3 regions of the Streptomyces sp. Wb2n-11 genome follow, and region 2 is predicted to be linked to each of the others. Evidence: riboswitches for the same ligand, from Rfam matches in the RefSeq annotation. Region 2 holds a riboswitch; each other region holds the start of a gene.
What was found. Region 2 has a riboswitch for thiamine pyrophosphate ahead of BN1555_RS08400 (thiamine ABC transporter substrate-binding protein). Riboswitches for the same ligand answer to the same signal wherever they lie in the genome.
Positions count from the first base shown of each region.

Region 1 (2,256 bases), 1.7 Mb from region 2:
AGACCGCCGACGTCTGGGTGACCGTCACGTCGTCGAGCACGCCGAGCGAGCCGATGATGACGCCCGCGAGCAGCAGGCCGCTCATGTCGATGTCCGGGTAGAGGCCGTGGATCAGCCCGGTGTTGTCGTCCGTGTTGCCGCTCAGGAACGCCCACCCGATGAAGAGCGATCCCAATAGCCCGATCAGCAGCAGTGAGATGAGCGTGCCGACGACGGCGACGGACGTACGGGCCGTCAGGCCGTGGCAGGCGTAGAGCGCGATGAGCATGATGGCGCTCGCCCCGACGACCGCGACGATCAGCGGATTCGATCCCTGGAGGATCGCGGGGAGGATGAACAGCGTCAGGATCGCGAAGGACACGGCGAGCGCGATCAGTGCCATCAGGCCCTTCATCCGGCCGACGACGATCACCGCGAGCGCGAAGATCCCGGCCAGCAGGGCCATCGGGATTCCGCGGTCCACATCGGTCACCGAGTACTGGAGGTCGCGGGGCGCGTCGGGCGCGTACGCCACCACCACGCCCTGACCCTCGTTCAGCTGTCTCGGCGCGTCGGGCTGGACGATCTCGGTGAACGTGCGGCCTTCGTCCTTGCCGGACGTGACCTCGATCGTGGCCCGCTCGCAGGTGCCCTGCTGGGCCTGCTGGGCCTCGCGACCGGACGGCGTGGACGTGTCGCCGGTAGGGGGCACCTGGGCGGCGTTCACGTCCTTGCAGTCGACCTGCTGCACATCCGTCACCTTGCCCGACACGGTCTGCCGGTCGAAACCGACACCCGTGCGCTCGTGCTCGGGCGCGCCGCCCGGCCAGAGCACGACGAGGCCGACGAAAACGGCCGTGGCGAAGGGGATCAGCACGGCCGCGATGACCTTGCGCAGGTGCTGGGAGACGGGCGCGGCGGGCCCGTGGCTGTGGGTGTGGCCATGGATTTCGGGCGTTGGCTGGGGGGACGTCACCGACCGATCATCGCAAGAACGGAGGGGGCCCTCTGGTCAGCGCGCCAGAGATGACGCTAGCGTGGGGGCACCTTTGCACACGCGGGAGCTCGGAGCACCGGGCTGAGAGGGCGCTGACCTCCGTACGGACATACGTACGGAAGCCGCTGCGCCGACCGCCGAACCTGTTACCGGGTAATGCCGGCGTAGGGAGTAGGTCTCATGACCACAGCGGATGCACACACGCCTGCCACCGGCCAGGACGGCCGCAAGCCGGGCTGGCACAAGGGGTACGTCGCGGGGCCCGAGGGCTCGCGTTCGGACCTCCGCGTGCCGGTCCGTCAGGTGCACCTCACCAACGGGAAGGACGTGACGCTCTACGACACGTCCGGCCCGTACACCGACCCGACCGTCGAGACGGACGTACGCCGCGGACTCGCGCCACTGCGCGAGAACTGGATCATCGGACGCGGCGACACCGAGGAGTACGCGGGCCGCCCGGTCCGCCCCGAGGACGACGGGATCAAGCACACCTCGCCGCGCGGGGGCCTCAAGAACCTCGACGCGGTCTTCCCGGGCCGTCCGCGCCAGCCCCGCCGGGGCCGCGACGGCCAGGCGGTCACACAGCTCGCGTACGCCCGTCGCGGGGACATCACGCCCGAGATGGAGTTCGTGGCGATCCGGGAGAACGTGGCGCCCGAGGTCGTACGGGACGAGATCGCGGCGGGCCGCGCGGTCCTGCCGGCGAACGTCAACCACCCGGAGATCGAGCCGATGATCATCGGCAAGCGGTTCCTGGTGAAGGTCAACGCCAACATCGGCAACTCGGCGGTCACCTCCTCCATCGAGGAGGAGGTGGACAAGATGACCTGGGCGACCAAGTGGGGCGCCGACACGGTCATGGACCTGTCGACCGGCCGCAACATCCACACCACCCGCGAGTGGGTGCTGCGCAACTCCCCCGTGCCGATCGGCACCGTCCCGCTCTACCAGGCCCTGGAGAAGGTCGACGGCCGGGCGGAGGAGCTGACCTGGGAGATCTACAAGGACACGGTCATCGAGCAGGCCGAGCAGGGCGTCGACTACATGACGGTCCACGCCGGCGTGCGCCTGCCGTACGTCCCGCTGACCGCCCGCCGCAAGACCGGCATCGTCTCGCGCGGCGGCTCGATCATGGCCGCGTGGTGCCTGGCGCACCACAAGGAGAGCTTCCTGTACGAGAACTTCGAGGAGCTCTGCGACATCCTCGCGGCGTACGACGTGACGTACTCGCTCGGCGACGGCCTGCGGCCCGGTTCGATCGCGGACGCCAACGACGAGGC
Region 1 is NZ_CVPB01000001.1:3,597,187-3,599,442, forward strand. Features, by position in the region: gene BN1555_RS16370 (YibE/F family protein) at 1-955, opposite strand, end outside; TPP riboswitch at 1,027-1,164, shown strand; gene thiC (phosphomethylpyrimidine synthase ThiC) at 1,157-2,256, shown strand, end outside.
Region 1: it holds a riboswitch for thiamine pyrophosphate, as region 2 does, so the genes downstream of both, thiC (phosphomethylpyrimidine synthase ThiC) here and BN1555_RS08400 (thiamine ABC transporter substrate-binding protein) in region 2, are expected to answer to the same signal.

Region 2 (2,256 bases):
GATCGTGCACCAGATCGTGGACGGCATGCGCGCGCTGCGCGACGGAGAGGTTCCCGGCGGTCCCGCACGGCTGTCCAACATCGTCTTCATGGGCATGGGTGAGCCGCTCGCCAACTACAAGAGGGTCGTCGGCGCGATCCGCCGCCTGACCGACCCGGAGCCGGACGGCCTCGGGCTGTCGCAGCGCGGCATCACCGTGTCGACCGTGGGTCTGGTGCCGGCGATGCTGCGGTTCGCCGACGAGGGCTTCAAGTGCCGCCTCGCCGTCTCGCTGCACGCGCCCGACGACGAGCTGCGCGACACCCTGGTGCCGGTCAACACGCGCTGGAAGGTCCGGGAGGTGCTGGACGCGGCCTGGGAGTACGCCGAGAAGTCCGGCCGCCGCATCTCCATCGAGTACGCCCTGATCCGCGACATCAACGACCAGGCGTGGCGCGGTGACCTGCTGGGCCGCCTGCTCAAGGGCAAGCGGGTGCACGTCAACCTGATCCCGCTGAACCCGACCCCGGGCTCGAAGTGGACCGCCTCCCGTCCCGAGGACGAGAAGGCGTTCGTCGAGGCGATCGCGGCCCACGGCGTACCCGTGACCGTACGGGACACCCGTGGCCAGGAGATCGACGGAGCGTGCGGGCAGCTGGCGGCCACCGAGCGATAGGCATGTCAGAGGGCCCGTGTACCGTGGGCCGCACATCTTCATATTCCGACAGGGGAGCGCCACAGCGCTGAGAGTGCGGCACGCCGCAGACCCTCTGAACCTCGCCCAGGTCATTCTGGGTAGGAAGTTCGGTCACTACTCGAGCTGTTGCGCCCTGCCCGTTTTCCGCGGGCAGGGCCGCGTCTCTTCCTGGATGTCCCATCCCAGGAGGAATTCAGTGCACACCACCAAGAAGCTCGCGGTCACCGCCGTGGCCGCCGCGCTCGGTGTCTCGACGCTCGCCGCGTGCGGGGGCGGGTCGGACGACTCCGGTTCCGGCAAGGGCGGCAAGGGCGGCGGATCCAAGACCGTGACGCTGGTCAGCCACGACTCGTTCAACGCATCCGACGCCGTACTGAAGGCGTTCACCGAGGAGACCGGCTACACCGTCAAGGTCCTCAGGAGCGGGGACGCGGGCGCCGCGCTCAACCAGGAGATCCTGACCAAGGGCTCCCCGCGCGGCGACGTCTTCTTCGGCGTCGACAACACGCTGCTCTCGCGGGCCCTGGACAACGGCATCTTCACGCCGTACGAGGCCAAGGGGCTCGACGAGGTGCCGGCCGAGCTCCGGCTCGACCGCGACAAGCACCGCGTCACACCCGTCGACACCGGCGACATCTGCGTCAACTACGACAAGAAGTACTTCGCCGACAAGAAGCTCGCGCCGCCGAAGACCTTCGACGACCTGGTCGAGCCGGAGTACAAGAACCTCCTCGTCACCGAGAACGCCGCGACCTCCTCGCCCGGCCTCGGCTTCCTGCTCGGCACGGTCGGGCAGTACGGCGACGACGGCTGGCAGGACTACTGGAAGAAGCTGAAGGACAACGGCGTCAAGGTCGTGGACGGCTGGGAGCAGGCGTACAACGAGGAGTTCTCCGGCTCCGCGGGCGGCAGGAAGACCAAGGCCGACCGGCCGCTCGTCGTCTCGTACGCCTCCAGCCCGCCGGTGGAGGTGCTGTACGCGGAGCCGCAGCCCGGGGAGGCGCCGACCGGTGTCGCGACCGGCACCTGCTTCCGGCAGACCGAGTTCGCGGGGCTGCTGAACGGTGCGGAGAACGAGGAGGGCGGCAAGGCGCTCATCGACTTCCTCATCGGGAAGAGGTTCCAGGAGGACATGCCGCTGAACATGTTCGTGAACCCGGTGGTCGAGGACACGAAGCTGCCGGAGCTGTTCACGGAGCACGGCGTGGTCGTCGACAAGCCGCAGACCGTGGCCCCCGACAGGATCGCCGACAACCGTGAGCAGTGGGTCAAGTCGTGGTCCTCGCTCGTCCTGAAGTAGCCAAGAACATGCGGGGGAGCGCGGTGCGGCTCGGCCTGATGGCCGCGCCCGTCGCGTTCTTCGCGGTCTTCTTCGCCTACCCCGTGACCGCGATCGTGGGGCGCGGGCTCCAGGTGGACGGCGTCTGGCGGCTCGGCCGGATCGGCGAGGTGCTCGCCGACCCGGCCATCCTCGACGTGCTGTGGTTCACCACCTGGCAGGCGCTCGCCTCGACGGCGCTGACCCTGCTGATCGCGCTTCCGGCGGCGTACGTCTTCGCCCGGCTCGACTTCCCCGGCAA
Region 2 is NZ_CVPB01000001.1:1,917,109-1,919,364, reverse strand. Features, by position in the region: gene rlmN (dual-specificity RNA methyltransferase RlmN) at 1-655, shown strand, start outside; TPP riboswitch at 696-799, shown strand; gene BN1555_RS08400 (thiamine ABC transporter substrate-binding protein) at 873-1,976, shown strand; partial or broken gene BN1555_RS08395 (ABC transporter permease) at 2,015-2,256, shown strand, end outside.

Region 3 (2,256 bases), 3.3 Mb from region 2:
GTTGCGGTAGTGCCCGGTGGCCAGATGCAGCCCGTCCAGCGCGGTCGGCCCGAGCAGCGGCGCGTTGTCCGGGGAGCCGGGCCGCAGCCCCGCGCGGGTCTCCGTCAGCGGCAGCTCGGTGATGCCCGGCATCAGCTCGTGCGCGTCGCGCAGCAGCTCGTACACCCCGCCCGCCGTGACCGTCGTGTCCCAGCCGAGCTCCTCGCTGGTCGCCCCGACGACCAGTTCGCCGTTCTCGCGCGGTACGAGGTAGACGTGGCTGCCCCGCACCACGGCACGCACCGTCCGGCTCAGGAAGGGCGCGTACGCGCGTGGCACGGCCAGCCGCAGCACCTGCCCCTTCACGGGCCGTACCGGCGGCAGCGCCTCCCGCGGTACGCCCGCGAGCCGGCCGCTGAGGCTTCCGGCCGCCAGCACCACCTGGCCGGCGGTGAGCTCCGTCCCGTCCGCCAGTACGGCGCCGACGGCCCTCTCCCGTACGACACGGAGCCGTTCGGCCCAGCCGCGGTGGAAGACCACCCCGGCCCGCTCACAGGCTGTCAGAAGGGCTGCGGCCAGCAGCCTCGGGTCGACCTGGTGGTCACCGTCCACCCGCAGGCCCCCGCGCACGCCCGGCGCGAGCATCGGCTCCAGGCGGCGGCACTCGCGCCCCGTGAGCCACTCCGACGCGAGCCCGGAGCGGCGTTGCAGGGCATGGAGCTCGCGCAGGTGGGCGCGGTCGTCCGTGTCCAGCGCGACGGCGAGCGTGCCGCAGGAGCGGTAACCGGTGGCCTGCCCGCTCGCCGCCTCCAGCTCGGCGACGAACGCGGGATAGCGCTCGGCGGACGCGAGGTTGAGGCCGAGGAGCGTCTGCTCCCCGTAGTGGAGTTCGGTGACGGCGGCGAGCATTCCGGCCGCGACCTGTGCGGCCCCGCCGCCCGGCTGCGGATCGGCGACGGCGACGCGCAGCCCGCGCTGCGCCGCCCGCCAGGCCGTGACCAGGCCGATGATTCCGCCCCCGACGACGAGGACGTCTGACGATGTACGCGGCATGGGCGTCCAGCCCCTCCCTTCGCCGGCATGACCCGGATCAGGTTCGTACGGTCGGAGGCCGTCCAGCCTCCCTCTCAGCCCGGTACGTCCGGGCTCCCGCGAGTGCTTTACGGTGGCCACCCTAACGCCAGGCCCCGACGCGCTGTAAGGGAGCAACTCCTGTGGCCCGCTCGCTCGACGGACTCGTCCTCTCGCCGGTCGCCGACCAGGCGCCCGGCCAGGTCGGGACACGGACCCGGTTCACGTACCACGAGGAGGGCGGCCGGATCTGGGCCGAGTACACGGGCGGCGACGTCGTACGGGGCCGTCTCGTCGGCACGCGCGAGGGCGACGCGCTGGACTTCCGTTACGTACAGCTGAAGCAGGACGGCACGACCTCGTCGGGGCACTGCGCGTCCACCGTCGTCGACCTCCCCGACGGGCGCGTGCGGCTGGAGGAGACCTGGGCCTGGGAGTCCCAGGAGGGCAGGGGGACGAGCGTCGTCGAGCAGCTGCCCCTGTGACGCTGCGCCGGAGGTCTTCCTCCGCGGTCCCGGCGAAGGCGGCGGAACGCGCCGTCCTACAGTGACCGGGTGAGCGAGCAGAGGCAGACAGAGCGGCGCGTCGTCATCGTCGGCGCGGGAATGGCCGGTGTCCAGACCGCGGTGTCCCTGCGCGAGCAGGGCTGGACCGGCTCCGTCACGCTGATCGGCGCCGAACCGCATCAGCCGTACGACAGACCGCCGCTGTCCAAGGCGGTGCTGCTCGGCCACGCCGAGGAGTCGGCCTTCGACGTCGACTTCGAGGCGCTCGGCATCGAACTCCACCTGGGGCGCGAGGTGACGGGCGTGCGCCCCGGGGCGCACGAGATCGACACGCCCTCGGGCCCCGTTCCGTACGACGTGCTGGTCGTCGCCACCGGAGCGCTGCCCCTCACGCTGCCCGGCGGCGAAGGCGTACCCGGAGTCCACCTCCTGCGCACCCTCGACGACGCCGCGCGGCTGCGGCCCGTGCTCGGCCGGCGGCACGACGTCGTGGTCGTCGGGGCGGGCTGGATCGGCGCGGAGTTCGCCACGGCCGCCCGCGAGGCGGGCTGCGCGGTGACCGTCGTCGAGGCCGCGGACCGGCCGCTCGCGGGCACCCTGCCCGCCGATGCCGCCGTCCCGATGGCCGCCTGGTACGCCGAGAGCGGCGTGGAACTCCTCACCGGCGCGCGCGTCGCGCGCGTCGAGCCCGGCACGGTCG
Region 3 is NZ_CVPB01000001.1:5,195,429-5,197,684, forward strand. Features, by position in the region: gene thiO (glycine oxidase ThiO) at 1-1,032, opposite strand, end outside; TPP riboswitch at 1,030-1,142, opposite strand; gene BN1555_RS23655 (avidin-fold protein) at 1,194-1,535, shown strand; gene BN1555_RS23660 (NAD(P)/FAD-dependent oxidoreductase) at 1,605-2,256, shown strand, end outside.
Region 3: it holds a riboswitch for thiamine pyrophosphate, as region 2 does, so the genes downstream of both, thiO (glycine oxidase ThiO) here and BN1555_RS08400 (thiamine ABC transporter substrate-binding protein) in region 2, are expected to answer to the same signal.